DNA from 2 places in the Streptomyces sp. NPDC059443 genome. Region 2 is predicted to be linked to the other one. Evidence: riboswitches for the same ligand, from Rfam matches in the RefSeq annotation. Region 2 holds a riboswitch; the other holds the start of a gene.
What was found. Region 2 has a riboswitch for ZMP and ZTP ahead of ACFXDJ_RS28165 (bifunctional 5,10-methylenetetrahydrofolate dehydrogenase/5,10-methenyltetrahydrofolate cyclohydrolase). Riboswitches for the same ligand answer to the same signal wherever they lie in the genome.

Region 1: it holds a riboswitch for ZMP and ZTP, as region 2 does, so the genes downstream of both, glyA (serine hydroxymethyltransferase) here and ACFXDJ_RS28165 (bifunctional 5,10-methylenetetrahydrofolate dehydrogenase/5,10-methenyltetrahydrofolate cyclohydrolase) in region 2, are expected to answer to the same signal.

Annotation. Positions count from the first base shown of each region.
Region 1 is NZ_JBHYVM010000023.1:50,113-59,526, forward strand. Features, by position in the region: gene trpS (tryptophan--tRNA ligase) at 79-1,092, opposite strand; gene glyA (serine hydroxymethyltransferase) at 1,342-2,610, opposite strand; ZMP/ZTP riboswitch at 2,646-2,736, opposite strand; gene rocD (ornithine--oxo-acid transaminase) at 2,847-4,052, shown strand; gene ACFXDJ_RS22310 (glutathionylspermidine synthase family protein) at 4,078-5,271, opposite strand; gene ACFXDJ_RS22315 (hypothetical protein) at 5,278-5,598, opposite strand; gene ACFXDJ_RS22320 (hypothetical protein) at 5,732-6,571, shown strand; gene ACFXDJ_RS22325 (PLP-dependent aminotransferase family protein) at 6,652-8,049, opposite strand; gene ACFXDJ_RS22330 (carboxymuconolactone decarboxylase family protein) at 8,096-8,596, shown strand; gene ACFXDJ_RS22335 (hypothetical protein) at 8,620-9,414, opposite strand, start outside.
Region 2 is NZ_JBHYVM010000034.1:79,819-86,615, forward strand. Features, by position in the region: partial or broken gene ACFXDJ_RS28150 (hypothetical protein) at 1-409, shown strand, start outside; gene ACFXDJ_RS28155 (RNA polymerase sigma factor) at 427-2,004, opposite strand; gene ACFXDJ_RS28160 (class I SAM-dependent methyltransferase) at 2,218-2,979, opposite strand; ZMP/ZTP riboswitch at 3,071-3,164, shown strand; gene ACFXDJ_RS28165 (bifunctional 5,10-methylenetetrahydrofolate dehydrogenase/5,10-methenyltetrahydrofolate cyclohydrolase) at 3,193-4,098, shown strand; gene ACFXDJ_RS28170 (MAB_1171c family putative transporter) at 4,241-5,419, opposite strand; gene ACFXDJ_RS28175 (NAD(P)/FAD-dependent oxidoreductase) at 5,424-6,797, opposite strand, start outside.

The DNA.
Region 1 (9,414 bases), on a different contig from region 2:
GCCGCGAGGGTGCTGCCGCACCAGTGTGGCGCCAGCACCCCCCAGATCGCCAGGGCCCTCTTTCCCCTCCCGCGTCCGTCAGTGCTTCGCGGGCAGGAATCCGAGGTGGTCGTACGCCTGCGCCAGAGTCTCCGAAGCGACCGCGCGAGCCTTCTCCGCGCCCTTGGCCAGCAGGTTGTCCAGGGTCTCCGGGTCGTCCAGGTACTCCTGGGTGCGCTGCTTGAACGGTGTGACGAAATCGACCATCACTCCGGCGAGATCGGTCTTGAGCGCGCCGTAGCCCTTGCCCTCGTACGCGGTCTCCAGCGCGGCGACCGACTCACCCGTGAGGGTGGAGAAGATCGTGAGCAGATTGCTGACGCCGGGCTTCTCCACCGGGTCGAAGCGCACCACGGCCTCGGTGTCGGTCACAGCGCTCTTGATCTTCTTCTCGGTGGCCTTGGGCTCGTCGAGGAGGTTGATCAGGCCCTTGGGGGACGAGGCCGACTTCGACATCTTGATCGTCGGGTCCTGGAGGTCGTAGATCTTCGCGACCTCCTTGACGATGTGCGGCGCGGGCAGGGTGAAGGTCTTGCCGAAGCGCTGGTTGAAGCGCTCGGCCAGGTCGCGGGTCAGCTCGATGTGCTGGCGCTGGTCCTCGCCGACCGGGACGGCGTTCGCCTGGTAGAGCAGGATGTCGGCGACCTGGAGGATCGGGTACGTGAACAGGCCGACGGTGGCGTTGTTGGCGCCGCCCTTGGCGGACTTGTCCTTGAACTGGGTCATCCGGCTGGCCTCGCCGAAGCCGGTGATGCAGTTCATGACCCAGCCGAGCTGGGCGTGCTCGGGCACGTGGCTCTGGATGAAGAGCGTGCAGCGCTCGGGATCCAGGCCGGCGGCGAGCAGCTGCGCGGCCGAGAGCCGGGTGTTCGCGCGAAGATCCTTCGGATCCTGCGGCATGGTGATCGCGTGCAGGTCGACGACCATGTAGAACGCGTCGTGCGTCTCCTGGAGGGCGACGTACTGGCGGATCGCTCCGAGGTAGTTCCCGAGGTGGAACGAACCGGAGGTGGGCTGGATACCGGAGAGCGCGCGGGGACGATCAGAAGCCATGGCTTCATTCTCTCAGGTGCGCCGACGGGCTCCGCCCGGGTACGGGGTACCCCGCTGCGCGGGGCTTCGTGGGCGCTGCCCACACCCGCGCCTCAAACGCCGGCGGGGCTGGACGATCCAGCCCGTCCCGGGGGCCCCTCCCAGCGGTAGCTGGGGGAGTTTGAGGACCGGGTCCGGGCAGAGCCCGGGGAACGGTGGAAGGGCGGGTAGGGGACGAGCCCCGCAGGGCTCGCCCCGTCCCCCGCGTCACTACGCCAGCGGGAGCCCAGGGGCCGGGAAGGCGGCCATCAGGTCGGAGACCTCCGCGCGGATGGCGGCGAGGGCCGGCTCGTCGCCCTCCGCGGCAGCGGACACCGCACGCGAGATCCAGTCGGCGACCACCGGCATGTGCTCGACGCCCAGCCCCCGCGAGGTCAGCGACGGCGTACCGATCCGGATCCCCGACGGGTCGAACGGCTTGCGCGGGTCGAACGGCACCGTGTTGTAGTTCACGACGATCCCCGCCCGGTCCAGCGCCTTCGCCGCGATCTTGCCCGGGACCCCGCGCGAGGTCAGGTCCATCAGGATCAGGTGGTTGTCCGTGCCGCCCGAGACCAGGTCGAAGCCCCGCTCCAGAAGCGCCGCGGCCAGGGCCTTCGCGTTGGCGACGACCGCGTGGGCGTACGAGACGAACGCGGGCTGCGCCGCCTCGTGGAGGGCCACCGCGATACCGGCCGTGGTCTGGTTGTGCGGGCCGCCCTGGAGCCCCGGGAAGACCGCCTTGTCGATGGCCTTCGCGTGCTCCTCGCGGCACATCAGCATCGCGCCGCGCGGGCCGCGCAGGGTCTTGTGGGTGGTCGTCGAGATCACGTCCACGTGACCCGCCGGGGACGGGTGGGCCCCGCCCGCGATCAGGCCGGCGATGTGGGCGACGTCGGCGACGAGGATCGAGCCCGCCTCCTTGGCGATCGACGCGAAGGCCTCGAAGTCGATCGTGCGCGGGAGCGCGGTGCCGCCGCAGAAGATCAGCTTGGGGCGCTCGGCCAGCGCGAGTTCCCGTACGGAGTCGTAGTCGATCAAGCCGGTGTCGGCCTGGACCCCGTACTGCACGCCGCGGAACCAGGAGCCGGTCGCCGAGACGCCCCAGCCGTGCGTCAGGTGCCCGCCCATCGGCAGGGCCATGCCCATCACGGTGTCGCCGGGCTTGGCGAAGGCCAGGTACACGGCCAGGTTGGCCGGGGAGCCGGAGTACGGCTGCACGTTGGCGTGGTCGACGCCGAACAGGCCCTTCGCCCGCTCGACGGCCAGGGCCTCGATGCGGTCGATGTTCTGCTGGCCCTCGTAGTAGCGGCGGCCCGGGTAGCCCTCGCTGTACTTGTTCTGCAGCACCGTGCCGGAGGCTTCCAGGACGGCCGCGGACACGTAGTTCTCGCTGGGGATCAGGCGCAGGGTCTCCGCCTGGAGCGTTTCCTCGGCGGCGACGAAGGACGCCAGCTCGGGGTCGGTGCTGAACAGGGCGGGGTGGTGGCTCGCGCTCATGGCGGCTCCTCCGGGGTCGATGTCAGATCTCGTCCCCGCGAGGCCCAGGCGAGCGGCCCTGTATGCGGTCGTGCGCGCACGACTCCCCCGGAGTTGGTTCTCCGTACGCCAGTCGCCGTGCGTACCGCACACCTTAGCGGCCGCGCCGCAAGAAAGGTTTCTCCGTCCGGTATACGAGCGAGGATGCACAGTGACGCCACCCTCGTCACAAGCCCTGACGGACGATCGGAGACCCCGTGTCTACTGCTGAAGCCATCCGCTCCGCCGACGCGCACAGCGCGCACAACTACCACCCACTGCCCGTCGTCATCGCCCATGCCGAGGGCGCGTGGATGACCGACGTGGAGGGACGCCGGTTCCTCGACATGCTGGCCGGCTACTCCGCCCTCAACTTCGGCCACGGCAACCGCCGCCTGCTCGACGCCGCCCGCGCCCAGCTGGAGCGGGTCACCCTCACCTCCCGCGCCTTCCACCACGACCGCTTCGCGGACTTCTGCACCGAGCTCGCCGCGCTGTGCGGCAAGGAGATGGTGCTGCCCATGAACACGGGCGCGGAGGCCGTGGAGACGGCGGTGAAGACCGCCCGCAAGTGGGGTTACGAGGTCAAGGGCGTGCCGGACGGCCACGCCAAGATCGTGGTGGCGGCCGACAACTTCCACGGCCGCACGACGACCATCGTGTCCTTCTCGACCGACCACGACGCCCGCGACCACTTCGGCCCGTACACGCCGGGCTTCGAGATCGTCCCGTACGGGGACCTCACCGCCCTCGCCCACGCGGTCACCTCCAACACCGTCGCCGTGCTCCTGGAGCCGATCCAGGGCGAGGCCGGCGTCCTCGTGCCGCCCGCCGGATACCTGCGGGGCGTACGGGAACTGACGCGCGAGCGGAACGTTCTCTTCATGGCGGACGAGATCCAGTCGGGGCTGGGCCGGACCGGCAAGACCTTCGCGTGCGAGCACGAGGAGGTGGTCCCCGACGTCTACATCCTCGGCAAGGCCCTGGGCGGCGGCGTCGTGCCCGTCTCCGCGGTGGTCGCCGACCGCGACGTCCTCGGCGTGTTCAAGCCCGGCGAGCACGGCTCCACGTTCGGCGGGAACCCGCTGGCCTGCGCCGTGGCCCTGGAGGTCATCGCGATGCTCCGCTCCGGCGAGTACCAGCAGCGCGCCACCGAGCTCGGCGACCACCTGCACCGGGAGCTGAACCTGCTGGTCGGCGGCGGGGCGGTGACCGCCGTACGGGGCCGCGGGCTGTGGGCGGGCGTCGACATCGACCCGGCGCGCGGGACCGGCCGGGAGATCTCCGAGAAGCTGATGGAGCTCGGTGTCCTGGTCAAGGACACCCACGGGTCGACGATCCGGATCGCGCCGCCGCTGGTGATCAGCAAGGAGGACCTGGACTGGGGCCTCGACCAGCTCAGGTCGGTCCTCGCGACCGAGTGAAGCGTCTTAGAGGATGCTGTGCCGATTACAGAATGACGTGGGGCAGGAAGCGGGCGTACTCGTCCGTGACCGGCCCCGCCGATTCGCGGATGCCGAGCCCCGCCGCCTCGTCCTCGACGACCCACGCGCCGAGCACCACCCGGTTGCCGTCGAAGTCGGGCAGCGGGGCGAGGCCCTGGAAGACGTACGTCTCGTCCGGCTCCGGAACGAACGGCTCGCCGCCCACCGGATGCAGGGTGACCCCGGCGCCCTCGCGCCCCAGCAGCGGCTTCGCCGCGTAACCGGTGGTCCGCGCCAGCTCGCGCGGACCGTCCAGGTAGGCGGGCAGGAGGTTCGGGTGCTCCGGGAAGAGCTCCCACAGGACGGCCAGCAGCGCCTTGTTGGAGAGCAACATCTTCCACAGCGGCTCGATCCAGACGGTCGTGCCGGAGCCGCCGCCGTGGTCGTAGGTGCCCAGCACCTGCGGGGCGAACTCGTCGGTGACCAGCCACTCCCACGGGTAGAGCTTGAAGCAGGCGCGGATGAAGCGGAGCTTCTCGTCGACGAAGCGGCCGGAGAGGCTGTCCCAGCCGATCCGTTCGACGGACAGGGCCTGGGTGTCGAGGCCGGCCTGTTCGGCGGTCTCCCGGAGGTAGGCGACCGTCATCAGGTCCTCGCCGAGCTCGTCGGTCTCGGAGTGCGCGAAGTGCAGCGGCCCGTACGGCAGCAGTTCCGCCTGCCGGCGCCAGGCGTCGACCAGCCGCTCGTGCAGGGAGTTCCACTGGTCGGCGCCGGGGAAGCGCTCCTCCATCCAGAACCACTGCGGGCTGGCGGCCTCCACCAGGGAGGTCGGGGTGTCGGCGTTGTACTCCAGCAGCTTGGCGGGGCTGCCCTCGGCCCCGTCGTAGCGCAGGTCGAAGCGGCCGTAGAGCGAGGGCTGTTCGGCGCGGCGCCGCCAGGACTCGGCGATCAGCGCGGCCAGCTTCGGGTCGGTGATGCCGAGGTCGGCGAAGCGGTCGTGGGCGACGATGTGCTCCGCCGCCGCCAGGCACATGGCGTGCAGCTCCTCGACCACGTTCTCCAGCGCCTCCACCTCGGGCAGCGAGAAGGAGTAGTACGCGCTCTCGTCCCAGTAGGGGCGCAGGGAGTCGTCGGGGTAGCGGGTCAGGGGGTAGATCAGCCCCTGCTCCTCGACGGTCTTCTGCCAGTCGGGGCGGGGCTCGATGGTGTGGCGCTCCACTCGGGATCAGCCGCCGGAGGAGCTGGAGTGGCTGCCGCCGCCGATGCCACCGCGGGTGACGGCGGACTTGTCGAAGCTGCCGCCCGTGACTTTGCCGCTGCGGACGGAGCCGCCGTAGTAGTACGTGCCCCGGCTGCTGCTGCCGCCGCCGCTGCTCTTGCAGTACTTGTCGTCCAGCTTGTCCAGCGTGCTCTTGTCCACGCAGCGCCGGTCCGGTTCGCCGCTGCTGCCGCAGGCCACGAGGGTGGCTGCGAGCAGGCCCATGCCGCCGAGCACGACGGCGCCCGAGCGCATGCGGCGCTGGTTGGTACTGCTGCTGGTGTCCATGTCTGCGGCTCCCCTGGTGGCGTGCTCCCGACAGACTAGAGCGGGCTCCGGGACCGATGGAATCCGGCCGTCCCCGGATCCGCGACCTGACGCGGCGTCGGACACCCCCTAGAGTCGGTTCGTGCTCATTGGGATGGTTTGCGCGCTCGGTGCGGCGGTCTGCTTCGGCACGGCGTCGGTCCTTCAGGCGATGGCGGCGCGGGCGGCGGAGCCGGGAACGGGCTCGGGGGTCGACACCGCCCTGCTCCTACGGGCGCTGCGCCAGTGGCGCTACCTCGCCGGGCTCGGCCTGGACGGGCTCGGCTTCGTCCTCCAGATCATCGCCCTGCGCCACCTCCCCATCTACGTGGTCGGCGCGGCCCTCGCCGCCAGCCTCGCGGTGACGGCGGTGGTCGCGGCGCGGCTGCTGCGGGTGCGGCTGAGCGGGACGGAATGGGCCGCGGTGGGGGTGGTGTGCGGGGGGCTGGTGATGCTCGGACTGTCCTCGGGCGGGGAGGGCTCCGGGACCGGGTCGCTCGCGCTGAAACTGGGGCTGCTGGGGGTGGCGGGGCTGGTGCTCGTGGCCGGAGCCGTGGCGGGCGGCCTGCCGGACCGCAGCCGGGCGCTGACCCTGGGCCTGGCGGCCGGGACGGGCTTCGGGGTGGTGGAGGTGGCGGTCCGGCTCATCGACGACGTCTCGCCGTCGGCCCTGTCGAACCCGGCGCTGTACGCGCTGCTGCTGGGCGGGGGTTCGGCCTTCCTGCTGCTCACCTCGGCCTTGCAGCGGGGCTCCGTGACCGTGGCGACGGCCGGGATGGTGCTGGGCGAGACCCTCGGCCCGGCGGCGGTGGGCGTGGCCTGGCTGGGCGACCGCACCCGCGAGGGCCTGACCTGGCTGGCGGTCACCGGCTTCGCGGTCGCCGTGGCCGGCGCACTGGCCCTGGCCCGCTTCGGCGAGCCTCCGGCGGAGGAATCCAGCCCGTCCGGCGTTTGAGGACCGGGTCCGGGCAGCGCCCGGGGAACGGTGGAAGGGCGGGGAGGGGCAGGCCCCGCAGGGCAACGCTCGCGCAGCCGTCACGGCAGCGCCGCGACCAGCGCGGCCAGGGTGGGGGCCCAGGCGCTCTGGGGCGGGGTGCCGAAGCCGACGACCAGCGCCTCGCGCGGGGGCGCGGGCGGGGCCGCGTCCGGGTGGCGGAAGAAGGACAGCGGCCGGACGCCCAGGTCCTGCCAGGCGGCCGCGCGCAGGGCCGCTCGTTCGCCGCCCGGCGGGAGGTCCAGGACCGCGTGGAGGCCCGCCGCGATCCCGGAGACCGCCGCCCGGTCCCCGACCGCCGCCACCAGCTCGTCGCGCCGCCGCCGGTACCGCAGCCGCATCCCCCGCACGTGCCGGTCGTACGCCCCGGACCGGATGAACTCCGCGAGCGTCAGCTGGTCCAGCGCGCTGGAGCTCCAGTCGGTCCCGCCCTTCGTCGCGACCACCTCGTCCAGCAGCGAGGGCGGGACCGCCATCCAGCCCATGCGCAGCCCCGGCGCCAGGGACTTGCTCGCCGTGCCGAGGTAGACCACCCGGCCCGGGTCCAGTCCCTGGAGCGCGCCCACCGGCTGGCGGTCGTAGCGGAACTCGCCGTCGTAGTCGTCCTCCAGGATCAGCCCGCCCGTGGACCTGGCCCAGTCCACCGCCGCCGCCCTGCGCACGGGGGTCAGCGCGGCGCCCGTCGGGAACTGGTGCGCCGGGGTGAGGAGGACCGCGCCCGAAGCGGGGGACAAGGACTGCGTGTGCGCGCCCGCCGCGTCCACCTCCAGCGGCCTGGTCCGCAGCCCCGCCGCGGTCAGCAGGTCCCGGTGCACGTCGAGCCCGTAGCCCTCCACCGCTACCTCCCGGACCCGCCGCGCCCGCAGCAGCTTCGCCAGCAGCGTCACTCCGTGCGCGAACCCCGCGCACAGCACGATCCGTTCCGGGTCCGCGTACACCCCGCGCGCCCGCGCCAGGTACCCGGCCAGGGCCTCCCGCAGCTCCACCCGGCCGCGCGGATCCCCGTACCCGAAGGCCTCGTTGGGCGCGTCGGTCAGCGCCCGCCGGGCCGCCGAGAGCCAGGCCGCGCGGGGGAAGCCGCCCAGGTCGGGGAAGCCGGGCATCAGGCTGTACGAGGTCCTCGCGCGCACGGGGCGCCGTACGGGCGCGGCCGGTGCGCTGCGCCGCTCCCGGGCCCGTTCCGCGACCCGGGTCCCGGAGCCCTGCCGGGCCGTCAGCCAGCCTTCGGCGACGAGTTCGGCGTACGCCTCGGCGACGGTGTTGCGGGCGATCCCGAGATCGGCGGCGAGCGAGCGCGAGGAGGGCAGCCGGGTCCCCGGGGCGAGCCGCCCGCTGCGCGCGGCCTCGCGCAGGGCCTCGGTCAGCCCGGCCCGCAGACCGCGTCCGGCGGAGAGCTCCAGGTGCAGGTCGGCGCCGAAAGTGGCCCAGGATTCCGTCATGGATTTGGACCATACCGGCGGGCCGCCTGCTTCGTAGGGTGGACACATGACCACTCACGCGCACACCACCGAACTCGCCGCCGAACACGCCCCCCGCGGTAACTGGGGCAAGAACTCCCCCGAGATCTACAAGGCGATCCTGGCTCTGGAGGTCGCCGCGAAGAAGGGCCTGGACCCGGTCCTCGTCGAGCTCGTCAAGATCCGCGCCTCTCAGCTCAACCACTGTGCCTTCTGCCTCGACATGCACACGAAGGACGCCATCGCGGCGGGCGAGAGCGTGGAGCGGATCGTGCTGCTCGGCGCCTGGGAGGAGTCGCGGCACTTCTACACGGAGAAGGAGCTCGCCGCGATCGAGCTGACCGAGGCCGTGACCGTGCTGACGGAGGGCTTCGTACCCGACGAGGTGTTCGAGAAGGCGGCGAAGCACTTCGAGGAGAAGGAGCTGACCCAGCTGATCGCCGTGATCGCGACGATCAACGTCTGGAACCGCTTCGGCGTCACCTACCGCATGACCCCGGGGCACTACACCCCGGGCATGTACAGCTAGTCCGCCCAAGCCGCTGGTCCACCTCAGCCGCCCGGGCGGAAAGCCGCCAGTGCGGCGGCGTGGTGCTCCTGGGTGAGCGTCCAGTCGGCGGCCGGGCCGGCGGTCAGGACGGCCCACTTCTTGCCGTCCTGCGCGAAGAAGACCCGTTCGACCCCGCGCCGCCTGCCGTGCGATTCCGCGCTGTCGTACTCGTAGACGAGCTCCCCGGCCTCGGGGGCGCCGGGGGCCGCACCGACCCGGATCTCCTGGTAGCCGGTGGTCTGGGCGCGCAGGTACGAGGAGGCGCCCTGGACGGCTCCCAGCGGGCTCAGGTCGGCCTCGCTGACCTGGAAGATCTGGACGAGGGACGCGCGGTCGGGAGAGCGGTAGAAGACCCCCGCCGTGCTGTCCTCCCTGACCCAGCCGACGGGCACGGCGACGGTGAAGCCCTTCACGTCGCGCACCGTCTCGTGCGGGGTGCTGCCGCTCGGGCTGGGGCCGGCGGTGGAGCTGGGGCTCGGCGCGGCGGAGCGGGTGCCGGTGCCCGTACCGGTGGGCGAAGGCGTGCCGGATCCGCCGCCGGCCACCGGAGCGCTCGAAGCCGTCGGCCCCGCGTGCGCGGACCCGTCCCCCGTGCCCCGCTCCACGAACCACACGGCCGCCGCGCCGATCGCGAGCGCGACCACCGCGACCCCCGCCGTCGTGGGGGTCAGCCAGCGGCCGCCCGGCCCGTCGGGGCGCGGGGGCCCCGGCGGTACGGGCCTCGGGTACGGGTACGGGTGCGCGTGCGGGTCGTACTGCGGCGCGGCCGGGGGCCCTGCCGGGGCTCCGGCCGGCTG
Region 2 (6,797 bases):
GGCGGAGGAGACCGCCCGCTGCACCTTCGGGGTGGTGCTCGACACGTCGGCGTCGATGAGCCGGGAGCTGCTCGGCAAGGCGCTCGGCGCCATCGCCTCGTACGCCGAAGCCCGCGACGTTCCGGCGGCACGCGTCGTGTTCTGCGACGCGGCGCCGTACGACGCGGGCTATCTGCCCCCGACCGAAATCGCGGGCCGGGTCAAGGTGCGCGGCCGGGGCGGGACCGTGCTCCAGCCGGGCATCGACCTGCTCCTGCGGGCGGAGGACTTCCCGCCGCGGGCTCCGGTGCTGGTGATCACGGACGGCTGGACCGACACCCTGCGGATCCGGCGCGAGCACGCCTTCCTGGTTCCGCAGGGTGCCTCCCTGCCGTTCACGCCCCAGGGGCCGGTCTTCCGGCTGACCTGAGGGCGCGGACCCCGGTTCTAGTCGAGGTAGTCGCGCAGCACCTGCGAACGCGACGGGTGACGGAGCTTCGACATGGTCTTCGACTCGATCTGGCGGATGCGCTCACGGGTGACCCCGTACACGCGGCCGATCTCGTCGAGGGTCTTCGGCTGGCCGTCGTTGAGGCCGTAACGCATGGAGACCACGCCCGCCTCGCGCTCCGAGAGCGTGCCCAGGATCGACTGGAGCTGCTCCTGGAGGAAGGTGAAGGAGACCGCGTCGGCCGGGACGACCGCCTCGGAGTCCTCGATGAGGTCGCCGAACTCGCTGTCGCCCTCCTCACCCAGCGGGGTGTGCAGGGAGATCGGCTCGCGGCCGTACTTCTGGACCTCGATGACCTTCTCGGGGGTCATGTCGAGTTCCTTGCCCAGCTCCTCCGGAGTGGGCTCCCGGCCGAGGTCCTGGAGCATCTGGCGCTGGACGCGGGCCAGCTTGTTGATGATCTCGACCATGTGGACGGGGATGCGGATCGTGCGCGACTGGTCGGCCATGGCGCGCGTGATCGCCTGGCGGATCCACCAGGTCGCGTACGTGGAGAACTTGAAGCCCTTGGTGTAGTCGAACTTCTCCACGGCGCGGATCAGACCGACGTTGCCCTCCTGGATCAGGTCCAGGAAGAGCATGCCGCGGCCGGTGTAGCGCTTGGCCAGCGAGACCACGAGGCGGAGGTTGGCCTCCAGCAGGTGGTTCTTGGCGCGGCGGCCGTCCTCGACCAGGATCTCCAGCTCGCGCTTGAACGCGGGCTTGTGGTCCTCCTCCTCTTCGAGCTTGTACTCGGAGAAGAGACCGGCCTCGATCCGCTTGGCGAGCTCGACCTCCTGCTCGGCGTTGAGCAGCGGCACCTTGCCGATGAGCTTGAGGTAGTCCTTGACGGGGTCGGCGGTGGCGCCGGCCACCATGACCGTCTGCGCCGGGGCGTCGTCCTCGTCGTCGTCGGAGAGGACGAAGCCCTGCGTGCCGCCGGCCTTGGGGGTCTTCTCCTCCTCGTCGTCGCCGAGGTCCTCCGCTGCCCAGTCCTCGCCCTCGGCCACGGGGGTCTCGCCCTCGTCGCCGTCCTTGGCGCCCTTCTTCGTGGCAGCCGTCTTCTTCACGGCGGTCTTCTTCACGGCGGTCTTCTTGACCGTCCGCTTCTTCGGTGCGGCGGCGGCATCCGCCGCCACCTCCTCCTCGGTGCCGGAGGCCGACGGGTCGGATATCGCCGCGGCGGGGGCCGGGGCCGCGGCCGTCTTGCGCGCGCCGATGAGGCGCGGCGGGGCGGCGGCCTTCTTGGCGACGGCACGCGCCGGGGCGGCGGCCGCCTTGCGCGGCTTCTTGGCGGCAGCCTTCGTGGCGGGCGCCGCACTGACGTGAAGTGCGACACCTTCCTCGTCGAGGACCTGGTTCAGGCTGCGCAGGACCCGCTTCCACTGGTCCACCGGGATGCGGCCGGCCTCGAAGGCCTGGCGCACGTCATCACCGTTGATGTGACCCTGCTCGCGGCCACGCTCGACAAGCGCGACCAGGGCCTCGGATTCGGCGATCTCCGTGGGGAACGTACGGGACGGGCTGAGCGACACAAGGAGCCTCTCGTTGCGAACAGATAAGGGGTGGCGGGACATCATCGCGCGAACTCGGGAAACAGACCCGAGGGGGGTCTGTATTCCGAGCCGCACGAGGACACCTGTCGGTTCATCGCACGCCCGAGTAGATTCGTTACGCGCTGAATTGAGTGACCTGCGCCACGCTGTGACCGGGCAACCGATCGGCGGTGGCGGCGTCCGCCCTTTTTGTCAGCCCGTTTTGCGGGCCTCGATGAGGAATCGGGCGGTGTGCGCGATGAACGGGCCTTCGCGTTCGATCTGTTCGTACAGCTCGCGCAACCGGTCCCGGTGCTGCCCGACCGTGAAGCCGGGCACCATCCAGATCACCTTCCGTAGAAAGTAGATCACGGCTCCGATGTCGTGGAACTCCGTCCGCAGTCGCTCCGAGCGCAGATCGACCACCTCCAGCCCGGCCTTCGTGGCGTCGGCGACCGCGTCGTCGGGGTGGCGCGAGCGCCGGATCTCCTCGGGCTGCGGTCCCAGGAAGTACTCGACGAGCTCGAAGACGCTCGCCGGACCGACCTGCTGGGAGAGGTACGTGCCGCCGGGCCGCAGCACCCGCGCGATCTCCTCCCACCAGATCGTCACGGGGTGCCGGCTGGAGACGAAGTCGAAGGCCTCGTCGCCGAACGGCAGCGGGGGCTCGTCGCTGTCCGCGACCACCACTGCGCCGAGCGGGTGCAGCAGCCGGGTCGCTTTGTCGATGTTCGGCGGCCAGGACTCCGTGGCGGCCATCAGCGGGGGCAGCGGTCCGGCTCCGGCGAGGACCTCGCCGCCGCCGGTCTGGATGTCCAGGGCGGCCTGGACGTGGGACAGGCGCTCCCCGAGGAGGCGCTGGTAGCCCCACGAGGGCCGCTGTTCGCTGGCCCGGCCGTCGAGCCAGGAGAAATCCCAGCCGTCCACGGAGACGGACTCGGCTTCCGCGACGAGATGGTCGAATGTGGGCGTCATGTCTAGATCCTCCCAGCCCGGGCGCCGGTCATCCACCGGATTGCCGGGGTCGGGGCACCCGCGGGGAGTCCCGCGGGTTCGCCTACACTGGGCGGCGGGCCGTGACTGGCGTTCGGGTGGATCACCACCGGGGAGCGGCCCGGCGTGCCTCCGTACGTCGACTGCCGCGCGCCTGGGCGAACCGCGATCCCGCAGCCACGCTCAGGAGACCCCATGACGACTGCCCAGGCCACGATTGCCACGCAGACCGCCGGCACCCCGGCCGCCCGGCTGATGGACGGCACCGCCCTCGCCCGCCGCATCTCGGAGCAGACCGCCGCGTACGCCGCGAAGATCACCGAGCGCACCGGCACCGCGCCCTGTCTCGCGACCGTCCTGGTCGGCGAGGACCCCGCGTCCGTCACCTACGTCCGCATGAAGCAGAACCGCTGCGCGAAGGCCGGGATCACCTCCCGCCACGTGGAGCTGCCGGCCGAGACCACCACCGAGGAGCTCGTCGCCACGCTCACCGCGCTCTCCGAGGACCCGGAGATCAGCGGCATCCTGCTCCAGCACCCGGTCCCGCACCACATCGACGAGCGCGCCGCCTTCGAGGCCATCGCCCCCGGCAAGGACGTCGACGGGGTCACCATGCACTCCTTCGCCGCCATGGGCTTCGGTCTGCCGGGCTTCGTCTCCTGCACCCCCGGCGGCATCATGCGCCTGCTGGAGGCCTACGACGTGGACCTGACCGGCAAGCACGCCGTGGTCGTCGGCCGCAGCGCCATCCTGGGCAAGCCGGCCGGGATGCTGCTCCTGGAGCAGAACGCCACCGTCACCTACTGCCACTCCCGCACCGTGGACCTGCCGTCCATCGTGCGCCAGGCGGACGTGCTGGTCGCCGCCGTCGGCAAGGCCGAGTTCATCCGGGGCGAGGACATCAAGCCGGGCGCGGTGGTCCTCGACGCCGGGTACAACGAGGGCAACGTCGGCGACGTCCACTTCGAATCGGCCGCCGCGCGCGCCTCGCTGATCACCCCCGTGCCTGGCGGTGTCGGCCCGATGACCATCGCGGTACTGCTGGAGCAGACCGTCCAGGCGGCCGCCGCGCAGGCCGGGCTGGCGCTCGCGGACCTCTGAGCGACCTCCGCCCGCCGCGGCGGGCGTGACCGTACGACGAACGCCCCGGACCCTTCGGCCCGGGGCGTTCCGTCTTTCCCCGGCCCGGGCCCTCCCGCGGCCCCGAGAGGGCCCCTGGCGGCCCGCTGGGGGCCCTTCGGGGTCAGACCCGGGCCGCGGCCCGGCGGCGGGCCTCCGCGACGATGGGGGAGGCGTGGAACTCGCGGGCCAGCTCGGCCAGCGGCCGGGCGCCCAGCCGGCAGGAGCCCGGCTGCCCGGATTCCCCGACGGGCCGCTCCGCACCGGCCGCCAGCCGGCGCAGACAGGCGGCCGCGAGCATCGCGGCGTCCGCCACCAGGGCGGCGTCCCGCTCGGACCGGCCCTGGGCGAGCGCGGCCTCGTAGGCCTCGCCGCGGACGGCGGGGTCGAACCAGGAGGCGAGGGCCAGGAGCCCGTCGTCGATCACCGACTCGCGGTGGATCAGCCGGATCCCGACCGGCGACCACCAGGTCAGCGGCACGGTCATCACGCTCGACGCGGCGAATCCGTGCAGGGCCTTCCACAGCGGACGCAGCCGCCGGTACTGGCTGAAGTCCTGCCAGGCCGCCGATTCGCCGACCAGCGGCACGATGAATCCGGTCCCCACCAGCAGGGCCGCCGCGGAGGCCAGCGGCGGCGCGAGGTAGGTCGACAGGCCGTCCCAGTCCCGGCCGGACCAGCGGGCACCCACGGCCGCCCACTTCGCGACGAGGTAGCCCACGTCCATCACCCCGCCGAGCATGAGCAGCGCCAGCCCGGTGCGCAGGGCCCGCATGGCCGGATCCACGCGCCGCAGCCACTTCCAGCACAGCAGGGTCAGCGCCGTGCTGCCCACCGCGTGGGCGGCCAGGTAGAGGGCGATCATCTCCCGGATCCACGGCGTGTTGGCGTAGTACGTGTCCAGGTCGCGCAGCCGTTCCACCGGCGCGTCCCCCTTCGCGAAGAGGAGGACGATCGCCACGACGACGGCGCTGTACGCGACCACCGTGATCCGGGTGGCCCGCCGCACGCCCGGGGTCGGCCCGCCGCCCCAGTGCAGGATCAGCACGATGCACGATCCGGAGAACGTGGTCAGCACGCTGTAGACGAGCGGGGCGGAGAAGTTGACGACGCCGGTCAGCCGGTTGACGGCGGCGATGGTCGGCGGACCGGACAGGAACATGGCGAGGGAACCGACCACCAGCAGCGTGCACACGGCGCGCATCAGCGGCTGGTCCCAGCCGCGGCGCAGGGTCGGAGCCTTGATGATCAGCGCCAGGACGATCACGAAACCCGGCACGTAGAGGATGAGCCCGTCCGACATCGGGTTACTGGCGGGCTTCCACGGGATCGGTCTCCTGGTCGAGTCCGGCGACGGCCCACTCGGCGGCGGTCAGCGGCGGGGCCTTGAGGGCCCCCTGGTCCGAGGCGCGCAGCACCTGCCAGACCACCGCCGGACGCAGCCAGTAGGTGGGAGGGCTGCTCATGGTGATGACCTCCAGGAAGGCCGCGGTCAGCTCCTCCCGGGTGGTGGCCCCGGTCATCAGCCGGGAGACGTAGGAGTTGAGCAGGCCGGCGCCCGCGCGCGGCTTCATCCCGGTGGCGCCCGGGTACAGGATGTCCTGCGAGGTGGCGAGCTCCCAGGCGGTGGCCACCTGCGGGGCGATGGCGCGCTGCGCCTCCATGCCGATGGAGGGGTGCGCCAGCCCCTTGGCGCGCAGCAGCGTACGGACGGCCAGCAGGCCCTGGGCGGCGACCGTCATGCCCTGGCCGTAGAGCGGGTTGAAGGTGGCGACCGAGTCGCCGACGGCGAAGAACCCGTCGGGGAGTTCGGCCTTCTCGAAGAAGACCCGGCGGTTGGCGGTGCCCTGGGTGACGGCGACGTCGGTCAGGGGCTTCTTGCCTTCGAGGAGTTCGCCGACGATCGGGTCGCGGATGCCCTTGGCGAACGGGATGAACTGCTCGGGGTCGCCGGTGGGCTGGCCGCCTCGGGTCCCCGAGAGGGTGGCCTGCCACTGGCCGTTCTCGATGGGCACGATCGTCGCGGTCTGGCCGGGGACCGGAACCCGGGGATCGGACTGGACGTTGACGATGGGGAAGCCCATCGCGTGGGCGCCCTCCGGTGCTTCGAAGATCCGGGTCGCGTAGACCAGGCCGGAGTCGACCTCGGCCTGCCTGATGCCGCCCACGCCGAGCTCCTGGAGCCAGTTGCGGGCCCGGGAGCCGCGGCCGCTCGCGTCGACCACGAGGTCGGCGGTGATCAGCCTGCCCTCTTCCTCCGGGGTGTCGACGCGGACGCCGGTGATCCGGGCGGCCGTTCCCTCCAGGGAGCGGACACGGCTCTTCTGGAGGGTGGTGACCCCGTCCAGGGCGGTGACGCGGGCGCGGACCACCGAGTCGAGGAGGTCGCGGCTGCAGGAGATGTTGAACTGCTTCTCCCCGCAGCGCGGGATCCAGCCCTGAGCGGTCTTGGTGACCAGGTCGGTGGGCAGGCTGCGGCGGATCGCGCCCGCCGCCGTCCAGTCCTCGGTGATGCCGGGGAGGATGTCCTCGATGGCGCGGGCGCCGCCCGACCACATGACGTGGACGTGGCGGGCCTGCGGCAGGCCGCGCCGGGGCTCCGGGCTGTCGGGCAGGGTGTCGGCGTCGATGATGGTGACCGACGCGTGCTCGGCGAGGACGGCCGCCGCGAGGAGGCCGGC